Regions from separate parts of the Paenibacillus sp. KN14-4R genome, predicted to be linked through region 1. Evidence: a T-box and tRNA genes for the amino acid it is inferred to sense, from the RefSeq annotation. Region 1 holds a T-box; the other holds one or more tRNA genes.
The links. A T-box is a leader RNA that pairs with one kind of tRNA and senses whether it is charged. The one in region 1 lies ahead of tyrS (tyrosine--tRNA ligase), so its partner is inferred to be a tRNA-Tyr.
Positions count from the first base shown of each region.

Region 2: it encodes a tRNA-Tyr, which carries the amino acid that the T-box ahead of tyrS (tyrosine--tRNA ligase) is inferred to sense. The anticodon was not compared.

Region 1 covers NZ_CP197466.1:3,619,670-3,626,921, forward strand. The annotation lists gene ACSBOP_RS17845 (protein rep) at 1-16, opposite strand, end outside; gene tyrS (tyrosine--tRNA ligase) at 64-1,326, opposite strand; T-box leader at 1,417-1,639, opposite strand; partial or broken gene ACSBOP_RS17855 (ABC transporter permease) at 1,775-2,047, shown strand; gene ACSBOP_RS17860 (YitT family protein) at 2,293-3,147, opposite strand; partial or broken gene ACSBOP_RS17865 (IS4 family transposase) at 3,500-3,634, opposite strand; gene groL (chaperonin GroEL) at 3,747-5,375, opposite strand; gene groES (co-chaperone GroES) at 5,439-5,723, opposite strand; gene tatC (twin-arginine translocase subunit TatC) at 5,923-6,684, opposite strand; gene ACSBOP_RS17885 (twin-arginine translocase TatA/TatE family subunit) at 6,726-6,995, opposite strand; gene ACSBOP_RS17890 (molybdopterin-binding protein) at 7,040-7,252, opposite strand, start outside.
Region 2 covers NZ_CP197466.1:9,159-16,410, forward strand. The annotation lists rRNA gene ACSBOP_RS00040 (23S ribosomal RNA) at 1-2,487, shown strand, start outside; rRNA gene rrf (5S ribosomal RNA) at 2,589-2,705, shown strand; tRNA gene ACSBOP_RS00050 (tRNA-Asn) at 2,766-2,841, shown strand; tRNA gene ACSBOP_RS00055 (tRNA-Glu) at 2,847-2,921, shown strand; tRNA gene ACSBOP_RS00060 (tRNA-Val) at 2,928-3,003, shown strand; tRNA gene ACSBOP_RS00065 (tRNA-Asp) at 3,024-3,100, shown strand; tRNA gene ACSBOP_RS00070 (tRNA-Phe) at 3,139-3,214, shown strand; tRNA gene ACSBOP_RS00075 (tRNA-Thr) at 3,228-3,303, shown strand; tRNA gene ACSBOP_RS00080 (tRNA-Tyr) at 3,314-3,398, shown strand; tRNA gene ACSBOP_RS00085 (tRNA-His) at 3,464-3,539, shown strand; tRNA gene ACSBOP_RS00090 (tRNA-Lys) at 3,553-3,628, shown strand; tRNA gene ACSBOP_RS00095 (tRNA-Leu) at 3,644-3,726, shown strand; tRNA gene ACSBOP_RS00100 (tRNA-Gly) at 3,731-3,805, shown strand; tRNA gene ACSBOP_RS00105 (tRNA-Arg) at 3,830-3,906, shown strand; tRNA gene ACSBOP_RS00110 (tRNA-Pro) at 3,927-4,003, shown strand; rRNA gene ACSBOP_RS00115 (16S ribosomal RNA) at 4,267-5,812, shown strand; rRNA gene ACSBOP_RS00120 (23S ribosomal RNA) at 6,045-7,252, shown strand, end outside.

The sequences.
Region 1 (7,252 bases):
ACGATGATCCCGGCATCCCTAATCCTCGCCTCCATTCTTAGAAAGAGAAAGCTGATAAATCAGCTATTCTCCCAGTTTCACGAGGTTGTAACTCTTTTTACCCTTGCGAATAATGATGAATCGTCCACCGAAGGAGTTGGCCACTGTAACGTCCATATCCAAGTCCGTTACTTTCTCTCCATTCATTGAAATAGCTCCATTTGTAATGTCTTCACGCGCTTGACGCTTGGATGGTTCAATTCCCAATTCAACGAGCCAGTCTACAATATTTTTGGCTTCCTTGGAAGCATGGAATGTAGGCATATCCTTGAAGCCTTGTTCGATTTCGTCCGCTGTCAGTGACTTAATGTCGCCGCTGAACAATGCTTCTGTAATCTTTTGTGCTTGAATCAACGCTTCTTCGCTGTGCACGAACTTTGTCATTTCTTCAGCGAGTACACGTTGTGCTTCGCGTTTATGAGGCTCTGTCTGCACCTTCAATTCCAATGCGTCGATCTGTTCTTTCGTTAAGAACGTGAAGAATTTCAGGTATCTAATTACATCGCGGTCATCCGTATTTGCCCAGAACTGGTAGAACTCGAACGGAGTCGTCTTTTTCGGATCAAGCCAGATGGCACCACCGGCTGTTTTACCAAATTTTGTACCGTCCGCTTTTAACATCAACGGAATTGTTAAGCCGAATGCTTTAGCTTCTGACCCTTCTTTTTTACGAATCAGATCAAGACCACTTGTAATGTTGCCCCACTGATCCGCACCGCCGATTTGCAATTGGACATCTTCATTCTTGAACAAATGATGGAAGTCCATAGACTGAAGAATTTGGTAGGAGAACTCGGTAAAGGAAATTCCCGAATCCAAACGGCTTGCTACGATGTCTTTCGCCAGCATCGTGTTGACGCTGAAGTTTTTCCCGTAATCACGAAGGAAATCCAAGATTGTAAGGTTATGCGTCCAATCGAAGTTGTTCACCATGCGAAGACCTGTGTCTCCCTCGTTAACGAATAGCTTCTTCATTTGCGCTGTCAACGCATCTACATTCTGCTGTACTTGTTCCATCGTCTGCAACGTACGTTCTGTTGTACGGCCGCTCGGATCGCCAATTGTCCCGGTTGCTCCACCTATCAAGATAACGGGACGATGTCCTGCAAGTTGAAATCGTTTCATCATCATAAAAGGAATCAAGTGGCCAATATGCATACTGTCACCCGTAGGGTCAACACCGCAGTATAATGAAATCGACTTCTCGTTTGTTAATTTACGTAAACCTTCTGCATCTGTCTGTTGATTAATAGCATCGCGCCATTCCAATTCATCAATAATGTTCATCATTATAGTTCAGCTCCTTGGTCAATTTTTTGATTATATGTTTAAATTGTGATTAGAAAACAAAAAAAATCGTACCTAGTCTGTTATAGACATAGGGACGATTTATTAACCGTGTTACCACCCAAATTGTATTAATAACGCTGCAGCCGCTATTAATACCACTCTCGGCAATGATATCGATTGCCAATCCGCTTAGCGTTACCTAAGTACCTCCAGAGTGTAATTCGCAACATTTGTGTGTGCCAGGTCGCATCAACCCCTGGCTTTCTGAGTCAGTGACAAATATACTACTTCGCTCTTTCATCGTGTTAACTAATATTAGATTATGGACAATCATAGTAGTATTAAATTGATTTGTCAACACCAAAATCATGAAAGATGAAAAAAGGCCTTACAAAAGTTCGATGAACTAATGAAAGGATGATTCTGAAAAAATGAATCTTTCGATGTGTTGAACCTCGTTCTAGTAGGCTCAATCTGGCATGTCATGCTAATTAATCTGCTTACCGCTTTTGTTGCGCTGACGCTCGGCATACTGCTATCGACTTTCGCCTCATCTGAATTTCAGATGATCCAGTTCATCCCGCTCGTCGTCGTTCCGCAAGTGTTCTTCTCCGGGATCTTTCCGCTGGATAATATGGCGACTTGGCTGCAATAATTAGGCAGAATCATGCCACTATACTACGCTGCTGAAGCGCTTAAGGGGATTATGTACAAGGGATACTCTTGATTTGAATTTAATGTTATTTTCAATCCATTAGACAAAATAAAGAAATCATCATTTAAAAATTCAATATATTCTTGCTGCAAATTGATCTTTTTAGATGCAAATATTGTTCATAATAATACCATATTCTAGGTCTAATTTGTCTATGTACACCAAGTTTTGGGTATTCCTCCTGCCACGTTGTTTTCATCTACATCCATTTTAACGTGGAACAGACCCTATATCCATTCTCACCTCTATTATATGATTCTCCGGAATCGCCCAACAACCTCGGCGGTATCCACAATGTTAATGAATGCTTTCGAATCCAGTTCAAACACTCGCTTTCGTAGTGACGGCAATTCGTAACGGGTGGTCACAGTCATTAGCATCGATTTTTCTTTATGGCTGTAACAACCGTATGCATTAATCATCGTCACACCATGCGAAAATTTGATGAGCTCTTCGGCCATCAGGTCTTTTTCTTCCGTCACAATGAACGCCGTCACCTTCATGTGCTGAACATGAATCATATCAATTCCCCTGCCCTTCACATAGATCGAGAGCATGGAGTAGAATGCGACATTCCAACTATCAAGAAAGCCAAGCACAACAACAATGGATGAATTAAGCACCGATAACACGTTACCCAAGGGGAAGTCACGCTTTTTGGTCATAATAAATCCGATAATATCAAAACCACCCGTCGATCCCCCAACACGTAATGAGTAGCCGACGCCGATGGAAATAATAATTCCTCCTACGATCGCCGCAATGATCGGGTCTGTCGTCACTTCATAGGCGGGTATGAATTTCAAAGCAATCGTCGTAGCTAGTACCGAAGTTAAGCTAAGTAAAATAAACTTTTTACCAAGAGAAATATACCCCCATATAATCAAAGGCAGGTTCAGTATGAAGTACGTCAGAGAAACATCCCAACCAACCACATAATTCGCAATCAACGCAAGACCTGGTATCCCCCCGCTTAGTAGATGATGTGGCGTCAGAAATAGCTGAATTCCCGCCCCTACAAGCAATCCGCACACAATTGTAATCATAACATCATAAGTAAAACTCACCCACCGAGCTTTGGCAGGCCTTGACTGAAAATTCATCCTATAATTCCCTTCCAGAACAATCCTCTAGGTTCTATGAGTTTATCGACCTTCCATAAATGAACGCCGACCGACTATCACTTTACCATGAATTTCAGACACTGCAAGTGACAATTATTTCATATTCACCTTCACAATTCATACGTATAATCCCTCTTCTACGATACTGCTGCTATGTATCGTCGTATACGCTGATATTCCTGCATATCTATTGAAATAAGCCCTGTTTTTCCATGTAAATCTGAAATTTAAGCTAATTCCTCCGCACTCGCTTCATATTCTCCTTATTCCTCCTCTCGAAAAATTTAAATACTAGAATTAATTAATAGGAAGGTGAAATGATGATGGAAAAATTCTTATCAGGTAAAGAACTTCCGCGGTTGCTCTCCAACAGTCGAAACCAGTTTTTGCCTTCAAAGACAAGTGAAAATAGCAATTGAAAAACAGCGAGTGCAGTAAGACCGAAAGGCTTCCGAATCCCCGACTCATCGGTAACAATGCTCATACAAAAAAGAGGCATCTCATCCGTTCAATGAACGTGTGAGACGCCTCTTTTTATTAGGTTTAACATTGATGCGTGGAGCGCATTGTGCTCCTTATTACATCATGCCGCCCATTCCACCCATGCCGCCCATATCAGGCATTGCTGGTGCATTCTTTTCTGGCTTATCCGCGATTACAGCTTCTGTTGTCAAGAACATAGCTGCAACGGATGCTGCGTTTTGAAGAGCGGAACGAGTTACTTTAGCAGGGTCAACGATACCCGCTTCCATCATGTTCACCCATTCGCCAGTAGCAGCGTTGTATCCGATGCCTACTTTTTCTTTCTTCAAACGCTCAACGATTACGGAGCCTTCTTGACCCGCATTCGCAGCGATCGTGCGTACTGGCTCTTCAAGAGCACGTAGAACGATGTTCACACCTGTTTGCTCGTCGCCAGTAGCGTTTACGGATGCAACAGCGTTGTACACACTCACAAGTGCTGTACCACCACCTGCTACGATACCTTCTTCAACCGCAGCGCGAGTTGCGTTAAGTGCATCTTCAATGCGAAGTTTACGCTCTTTAAGCTCAGTTTCAGTAGCAGCTCCAACTTTAATTACAGCTACACCGCCTGCAAGCTTAGCAAGACGCTCTTGCAATTTCTCTTTATCGAACTCGGAAGTAGTTTCTTCCAATTGTGTACGAATTTGGTTCACACGAGCATCGATGTCGGATTTGTTACCAGCGCCATCAACGATGATTGTGTTTTCTTTTGTTACTACGATTTGACGCGCTTGACCCAATTGAGTCACTTGAGTGGATTTCAATTCTAGACCCAACTCTTCTGTAATCACTTGGCCACCAGTAAGAGCAGCGATGTCTTGAAGCATTGCTTTACGACGGTCACCGAATCCTGGAGCTTTAACAGCTACGCAAGTGAATGTTCCACGAAGTTTGTTCACGATAAGAGTTGCTTGTGCTTCGCCTTCAACATCTTCAGCGATGATAACAAGCGGTTTGCCTAATTGTACGACTTTCTCAAGTACAGGCAAGATCTCTTGAATGTTGGAAACTTTTTTATCCGTGATCAAAATGAAAGGATTGTCTAGGACAGCTTGCATTTTGTCTGTGTCTGTAATCATGTAAGGGGAAACGTATCCACGGTCGAATTGCATACCTTCTACAACTTCAAGCTCAGTTGCAAAACCTTTGGATTCTTCAACTGTGATAACACCGTCTTTACCCACTTTTTCCATAGCGTCAGCGATGAACTGACCTACTTCATCGTCAGCAGCGGAGATTGCAGCTACTTGAGCGATGGATTGCTTGCCTTCGATTGGCTTCGCAATTTTTTGCAATTCTTCTACTGCTGCACGAACTGCTTTATCGATCCCTTTACGGATAACCATTGGGTTTGCACCTGCAGTTACGTTCTTCAATCCTTCACGGATCATAGCTTGAGCAAGAACTGTTGCAGTTGTTGTACCGTCACCAGCTACATCGTTAGTTTTAGTAGCAACTTCTTTAACGAGTTGAGCACCCATGTTCTCGAATGCATCTTCAAGTTCGATTTCTTTTGCAATTGTAACACCGTCATTTGTAATTAGCGGGCTACCGAATTTCTTCTCAAGCACCACGTTGCGACCTTTAGGTCCAAGTGTTACTTTTACTGCGTTTGCCAAAGCGTCTACACCACGAAGCATCGAGCGACGTGCGTCTTCACTGAATTTAATGTCCTTTGCCATTTGAAAAAACCTCCTCTAAAAGTATATAGAATGTATGATTGATTTCGTTTCACGAATTGTATATTAAGCTAAAATCGCAAGAATATCGCTTTCACGCATAATCAAAAGCTCGCGACCATCGAATTTCACTTCTGTTCCTGCATATTTGGAGAAAATAATACGGTCGCCTTCTCTCACTTCTAGTGGAAGACGCTCTCCATCTTTGTTCAGTGTGCCGCTGCCCACAGCAACAACTTTACCTTCTTGTGGCTTTTCTTTCGCTGTTTCTGGAAGAACGATGCCGCTTGCAGTTGTCTCCTCTTTTGCAATGGCTTCAATAACTACGCGATCTCCTAACGGTCTGATCATGTGAAAATAGCCTCCTTTAGAAATGTTAATTCATTTTATTAGTAGGTACTTAGCACTCGGACTCCCACAGTGCTAACAACACTTTTTATGATACTGATTTCCAAGTGGATTTGCAAGTGGATTTGCTTAGTTTTTTACTTTTTTCCAAAAGTAGCCTTTAAAAATGAAAAAGCCTTCGCAAACATGCGAGGCTTATTGTTTATTTCTTGCCATACTCTTGTTCCCATGCTGCATCCTGAGCTAACTGCTTCCGATAAATCATCCCTGATAACACAACAGAGAATTCATAAAGCACAACCATCGGTACGAACACCAAAATGGCAGAGATCGCATCAGGTGGGGTAATAACCGCAGCCAAAATAACGAGCACCATATAAGCAAGTCGGCGGAATTTCGACAATCTTGCCGGATTAAGCAGGCGAATTTTCGTTAAAAACATAACAATAATCGGCAATTCGAACAAAATCGACAGCGGAATAATAATATTAAACATAAATGAGAAATATTGCGCTGCGCCGTACGTTTCAATGATATTCAAGCTGCCCGATATCGATGTCGAAAAGTGGAATGCCATTGGAAACACGACAAAATATCCAAAAGCAAGACCCAATAAGTAAAGCAGTACAGCAAAAGGTAAGTATTTAATTGCTGCACCTCGCTCGGTGTCACGAAGTCCGGGGCTTACAAAGGCCCAAATTTGATACATCAACACGGGCATGGTCACGATAAAACCTATGACTAGCGAGAAGCTCATATAAAGGCGTAGTGCATCCCATGGGGAAAAAACGTGCCACTCCAACCCATTAGCAGGGGGAAGCTTCTGTAAATATAAAAGCACCGGTTTGGCTACGTAGAGTCCGGCACCCATACCGATAATTAAAAAGACGAGCACCCACATCAAACGCTTGCGGAGTTCGCCAATATGTTCGAATAAAACCATTTCTTTATTAGTACTCATCATACACCAACCTACCTTACGAACTGTTGACGTTCATATCCCTATTAATCTGGTAAACGCTTAGAATCCAGTGTTCGAACTTTCGCCTCAGTTGATGCACTTGCAGCGGGTACGTTCACTGGCTTAGCAGAAGCTGCTTCCTGCGAAGCAGGAGTTGCTGCAGGATCATCCTCCATGATATTACGTGCGCCATTCTTAAATTCGCGCAGTGTTTTACCAAATGCACGACCAAGCTCAGGCAGCTTCTTCGGACCAAATAATAAGAGCAATACAATTCCGATCAGTAAAAATTCTGTAAAGCCAATGGAACCCATCTGGGATACACCTCTATTTTATAAAATAATGAAATTTCAGGTTCTTAACAGCCCAGCATTCCACCATAACCAAGCGATGAGATGTCTGCGCGTATAATGGTTTCTCCAGCACAAATACGTGGGAGAAGTACATCAAACGATGTAAATGGATCATGCATGACGCATCCTGGTAGCCCTATAATCGCAATGTCATTCAGATAAGCCATCATAAGCATTGAACCTGGGAGCATAGGTGTGCCATAGGAGATCACTTGTGT
Region 2 (7,252 bases), 770 kb from region 1:
TGGCAGGACCATCTGCCAAGGCTAAATACTCCCTAGCGACCGATAGTGAAGCAGTACCGTGAGGGAAAGGTGAAAAGCACCCCGGAAGGGGAGTGAAAAAGAACCTGAAACCGTGCGCTTACAAAAAGTCAGAGTCCGTTAAGGGATGATGGCGTGCCTTTTGTAGAATGAACCGGCGAGTTACGTTTGCATGCGAGGTTAAGGTGATAAGCCGGAGCCGCAGCGAAAGCGAGTCTGAATAGGGCGAATTTTAGTATGTAGACGTAGACCCGAAACCGTGTGATCTACCCCTGTCCAGGGTGAAGGTGCGGTAACACGCACTGGAGGCCCGAACCCACGCATGTTGAAAAATGCGGGGATGAGGTGGGGGTAGCGGAGAAATTCCAATCGAACTCGGAGATAGCTGGTTCTCCCCGAAATAGCTTTAGGGCTAGCCTTGGAAAGAGAGTAGTGGAGGTAAAGCACTGATTGGATGCGGGGCCCCCCAAGGGTTACCAAGTTCAGTCAAACTCTGAATGCCACATACTTATATCCAGGAGTCAGACAGTGAGTGCTAAGATCCATTGTCAAGAGGGAAACAGCCCAGATCATCAGCTAAGGTCCCCAAGTGTGTGTTAAGTGGCAAAGGATGTGGAGTTGCAAAGACAACCAGGATGTTGGCTTAGAAGCAGCCATCATTTAAAGAGTGCGTAATAGCTCACTGGTCGAGTGACTCTGCGCCGAAAATGTAACGGGGCTAAACACACCACCGAAGCTATGACATGTAGAAACAAGATTTCTACTTGGGTAGGGGAGCGTTGTGTACAGCAGTGAAGGTTGATCGTGAGGACAGCTGGAGCGTACACAAGTGAGAATGCCGGTATGAGTAACGAAAAGACAAGTGAGAATCTTGTCCGCCGAAAACCTAAGGGTTCCTGAGGAAGGTTCGTCCGCTCAGGGTAAGTCGGGACCTAAGGCGAGGCCGAAAGGCGTAGTCGAATGGACAACAGGTTCAAATTCCTGTACCACCAAAAACCGTTATGAACGATGGAGTGACGCAGTAGGATAGTGACGCGAGCCGATGGATATGCTCGTCCAAGCAGTGAGGCTGATGTGTAGGCAAATCCGCACATCATTAAGGCTGGGCTGTGATGGGGAGGGAAACTTAAAGTACCGAAGGTCATGATTTCACACTGCCAAGAAAAGCTTCTAGTCAGGTCAAGGTGCCCGTACCGTAAACCGACACAGGTGGGTGAGAAGAGAATTCTAAGGCGCGCGGAAGAACTCTCGTTAAGGAACTCGGCAAAATGACCCCGTAACTTCGGGAGAAGGGGTACCCCGGTAGAGTGAATAGCTCGAGGGGGTCGCAGTGAAAAGGCCCAAGCGACTGTTTAGCAAAAACACAGGTCTATGCGAAGCCGTAAGGCGAAGTATATGGGCTGACGCCTGCCCGGTGCTGGAAGGTTAAGGGGAGTGGTTAGGAGCAATCCGAAGCTGTGAACCGAAGCCCCAGTAAACGGCGGCCGTAACTATAACGGTCCTAAGGTAGCGAAATTCCTTGTCAGGTAAATTCTGACCCGCACGAATGGCGTAACGACTTGGGCGCTGTCTCAACGAGAGATCCGGTGAAATTTTAATACCTGTGAAGATGCAGGTTACCCGCGACAAGACGGAAAGACCCCATGGAGCTTTACTGCAGCTTGATATTGAACTTTGGTACGATCTGTACAGGATAGGTGGGAGCCTTAGAAGCCTGAGCGCCAGCTTAGGTGGAGGCAACGTTGGGATACCACCCTGATCGTATCGGAGTTCTAACCTACTACCGTATAACCGGTAGAGGGACCGTGTCAGGTGGGCAGTTTGACTGGGGCGGTCGCCTCCTAAAGAGTAACGGAGGCGTCCCAAGGTTCCCTCAGAATGGTTGGAAATCATTCGAAGAGTGCAAAGGCATAAGGGAGCTTGACTGCGAGACCTACAAGTCGAGCAGGGACGAAAGTCGGGCTTAGTGATCCGGTGGTACCGCATGGAAGGGCCATCGCTCAACGGATAAAAGCTACCCTGGGGATAACAGGCTTATCTCCCCCAAGAGTCCACATCGACGGGGAGGTTTGGCACCTCGATGTCGGCTCATCGCATCCTGGGGCTGAAGTAGGTCCCAAGGGTTGGGCTGTTCGCCCATTAAAGCGGTACGCGAGCTGGGTTCAGAACGTCGTGAGACAGTTCGGTCCCTATCTGTCGTGGGCGTAGGAAATTTGAGAGGAGCTGTCCTTAGTACGAGAGGACCGGGATGGACGTACCGCTGGTGTACCAGTTGTTCCGCCAGGAGCACCGCTGGGTAGCTATGTACGGAGGGGATAAGCGCTGAAAGCATCTAAGCGCGAAGCCCCCCTCAAGATGAGATTTCCCAATTAGTAAGACCCCTTGTAGACGACGAGGTTGATAGGTTGGAGGTGGAAGCGCAGCAATGTGTGGAGCTGACCAACACTAATCGGTCGAGGGCTTATCTAAAACATTACGAAGATCAGACTTCGTAAACCCTATCTTTACTCTTCAATTCGCATCTAGTTTTCAAGGTACAAGCCTTGGTCGCTTTTTTAAATAAAAGCTAGTTTGGTGGCGATGGCGGAAGGGAACCACGCGTACCCATCCCGAACACGACCGTTAAGCCTTCCAGCGCCGATGGTACTTGGACCGAAGGGTCCTGGGAGAGTAGGACGTCGCCGAGCGAACGAAACCACCATTCACATCACGTAGTGGTGGTTTTTATTCTCTATACTAATCAATTTTCCCTGATAGCTCAGTTGGTAGAGCACACGACTGTTAATCGTGTTGTCACAGGTTCGAGCCCTGTTCGGGGAGCCATATAAGGCCCGTTGGTCAAGGGGTTAAGACACCTCCCTTTCACGGAGGTAACAGGGGTTCGAATCCCCTACGGGTCACCATATTTCGGAGGCTTAGCTCAGCTGGGAGAGCATCTGCCTTACAAGCAGAGGGTCAGCGGTTCGATCCCGTTAGCCTCCACCATTTATACAATAAAATATTATGGAGCTGTGGTGTAGAGGCCTAACATGCCTGCCTGTCACGCAGGAGACCGCGAGTTCGAATCTCGTCAGCTCCGCCATTATCTTTATAGTAGATACTTATCTATAAAGTGTATGAGGCTCGGTAGCTCAGTCGGTAGAGCAGAGGACTGAAAATCCTCGTGTCGGCGGTTCGATTCCGTCCCGAGCCACCATTCTTAATAATATGCCGTTGTAGCTCAACTGGTAGAGCAACTGACTTGTAATCAGTAGGTTGGGGGTTCAAGTCCTCTCGACGGCACCATAGTTTTTCCGGAGGCTTAGTGAAGTGGCTAAACACGGCAGACTGTAAATCTGCTCTCTTCGAGTTCGGTGGTTCGAATCCATCAGCCTCCACCATTTTTTAAAATAATTAATACTTGGTATGAACTACGCTTGTAGTGCTCATGCTAAGCATGATTGTGGCGGTCGTGGCGAAGTGGTTAACGCATCGGTTTGTGGATCCGACACTCGGGGGTTCAATTCCCCTCGTCCGCCCCATTTAACTTAATAAGAGCCATTAGCTCAGTTGGTAGAGCACCTGACTTTTAATCAGGGTGTCGAAGGTTCGAGTCCTTCATGGCTCACCATGAATTACACAGTGTGCGCGTATGGCGGAATTGGCAGACGCACTAGACTTAGGATCTAGCGGGCGACCGTGGGGGTTCAAGTCCCTCTACGCGCACCAAAATGCGGAAGTGGCTCAGGGGTAGAGCATCGCCTTGCCAAGGCGAGGGTCGCGGGTTCGAATCCCGTCTTCCGCTCCACTTTTTAAAAGTATTATGTAATATGCGCCCTTAGCTCAGCTGGATAGAGCGTTTGACTACGAATCAAAAGGCCGGGAGTTCGAATCTCTCAGGGCGCGCCATTTTTTCAATAAAATTATATCGGGACGTAGCTCAGCTTGGTAGAGCACCTGGTTTGGGACCAGGGGGTCGCATGTTCAAATCGTGTCGTCCCGACCATTTAAACTTTTAAAAAAGAATATCAAAAACATGTTGACATAAACACTGAAAGCATGATATGATATAAAAGTTGTCGCCGCTAAAACGGAAGACAACAAGAAAAGAATTGTCCTTTGAAAACTGAACAACGAGTGAATGAATATAAAGAGATTGTAAAATCTCAAATGTCGAGATTGTCACTTTCGGGTGAATGATTAAGACAAAGCTAGTAAGTAAATTTTGAGCAATCAGCTCACATCAGACATTTTCCTTCGGAAAAGTCTTTAATGGAGAGTTTGATCCTGGCTCAGGACGAACGCTGGCGGCGTGCCTAATACATGCAAGTCGAGCGGAGTTATTCCTTCGGGAATAGCTTAGCGGCGGACGGGTGAGTAACACGTAGGCAACCTGCCTGTAAGATTGGGATAACTACCGGAAACGGTAGCTAAGACCAAATAAGTGGTCTTCTCGCATGAGAGGGTCAAGAAAAACGGGGTAACCTGTTGCTTACAGATGGGCCTGCGGCGCATTAGCTAGTTGGTGAGGTAATGGCTCACCAAGGCGACGATGCGTAGCCGACCTGAGAGGGTGAACGGCCACACTGGGACTGAGACACGGCCCAGACTCCTACGGGAGGCAGCAGTAGGGAATCTTCCGCAATGGACGAAAGTCTGACGGAGCAACGCCGCGTGAGTGATGAAGGTTTTCGGATCGTAAAGCTCTGTTGCCAGGGAAGAACGCTAAGGAGAGTAACTGCTCTTTAGGTGACGGTACCTGAGAAGAAAGCCCCGGCTAACTACGTGCCAGCAGCCGCGGTAATACGTAGGGGGCAAGCGTTGTCCGGAATTATTGGGCGTAAAGCGCGCGCAGGCGGTCTTTTAAGTCTGGTGTTTAAGGTTGGGGCTTAACCCCGATTCGCACTGGAAACTGGAAGACTTGAGTGTAGGAGAGGAAAGTGGAATTCCACGTGTAGCGGTGAAATGCGTAGAGATGTGGAGGAACACCAGTGGCGAAGGCGACTTTCTGGCCTATAACTGACGCTGAGGCGCGAAAGCGTGGGGAGCAAACAGGATTAGATACCCTGGTAGTCCACGCCGTAAACGATGAATGCTAGGTGTTAGGGGTTTCAATACCCTTGGTGCCGAAGTTAACACATTAAGCATTCCGCCTGGGGAGTACGGTCGCAAGACTGAAACTCAAAGGAATTGACGGGGACCCGCACAAGCAGTGGAGTATGTGGTTTAATTCGAAGCAACGCGAAGAACCTTACCAGGTCTTGACATCTGAATGTAAACTCTAGAGATAGAGTCCTTCTTCGGAACATTCAAGACAGGTGGTGCATGGTTGTCGTCAGCTCGTGTCGTGAGATGTTGGGTTAAGTCCCGCAACGAGCGCAACCCCTGATCTTAGTTGCCAGCACTTTGGGTGGGCACTCTAGGATGACTGCCGGTGACAAACCGGAGGAAGGTGGGGATGACGTCAAATCATCATGCCCCTTATGACCTGGGCTACACACGTACTACAATGGTCGGTACAACGGGAAGCGAAAGAGCGATCTGGAGCGAATCCTAAAAAGCCGATCTCAGTTCGGATTGCAGGCTGCAACTCGCCTGCATGAAGTCGGAATTGCTAGTAATCGCGGATCAGCATGCCGCGGTGAATACGTTCCCGGGTCTTGTACACACCGCCCGTCACACCACGAGAGTTTACAACACCCGAAGTCGGTGGGGTAACCCGCAAGGGAGCCAGCCGCCGAAGGTGGGGTAGATGATTGGGGTGAAGTCGTAACAAGGTAGCCGTATCGGAAGGTGCGGCTGGATCACCTCCTTTCTATGGAGAATCGTTTCCTGCAACGGAAACATTCAAATACAGATCTTCGGATCACATTCATTCACTCGTGTTCAGTTTTGAAAGGCCAATAGCCTTTCGAAAACCTTGTTCCTTGAAAACTAGATAGCGAAACGAAGAAGTAAAGCATAGGAAGATGTTTTCAGTAACTGAAAACATTAATCATCTAAAGCGTTCTTATGTTTCATAAGAACAGCCTAGTTAGTTGATCGCAAGATAAGCTAATAAGGGCGCACGGAGGATGCCTAGGCGCTAGGAGCCGAAGAAGGACGTGGCGAACGACGAAATGCCTCGGGGAGCCGTAAGCAGGCTTTGATCCGGGGATGTCCGAATGGGGGAACCCAGCTGTGGTAATGCACAGTTACCCTGCAGTGAATACATAGCTGCAGAGGAGGTATACCGAGGGAACTGAAACATCTAAGTACCTCGAGGAGAAGAAAACAAAAGTGATTCCGTCAGTAGCGGCGAGCGAACGCGGATTAGCCCAAACCAAGGAGCTTGCTCTTTGGGGTTGTAGGACGTCAACATGGAAATAGCTTGCTAGGCGAAGAGATCTGGAAAGGTCTGCGATAAAAGGTAACAGCCCTGTAGCCAAAAGTGAGCGAAATTCCTAGACGGATCCTGAGTACGGCGGGACACGTGAAACCCCGTCGGAATCTGGCAGGACCATCTGCCAAGGCTAAATACTCCCTAGCGACCGATAGTGAAGCAGTACCGTGAGGGAAAGGTGAAAAGCACCCCGGAAGGGGAGTGAAAAAGAACCTGAAACCGTGCGCTTACAAAAAGTCAGAGTCCGTTAAGGGATGATGGCGTGCCTTTTGTAGAATGAACCGGCGAGTTACGTTTGCATGCGAGGTTAAGGTGATAAGCCGGAGCCGCAGCGAAAGCGAGTCTGAATAGGGCGAATTTTAGTATGTAGACGTAGACCCGAAACCGTGTGATCTACCCCTGTCCAGGGTGAAGGTGCGGTAACACGCACTGGAGGCCCGAACCCACGCATGTTGAAAAATGCGGGGATGAGGTGGGGGTAGCGGAGAAATTCCAATCGAACTCGGAGATAGCTGGTTCTCCCCGAAATAGCTTTAGGGCTAGCCTTGGAAAGAGAGTAGTGGAGGTAAAGCACTGATTGGATGCGGGGCCCCCCAAGGGTTACCAAGTTCAGTCAAACTCTGAATGCCACATACTTATATCCAGGAGTCAGACAGTGAGTGCTAAGATCCATTGTCAAGAGGGAAACAGCCCAGATCATCAGCTAAGGTCCCCAAGTGTGTGTTAAGTGGCAAAGGATGTGGAGTTGCAAAGACAACCAGGATGTTGGCTTAGAAGCAGCCATCATTTAAAGAGTGCGTAATAGCTCACTGGTCGAGTGACTCTGCGCCGAAAATGTAACGGGGCTAAACACACCACCGAAGCTATGACATG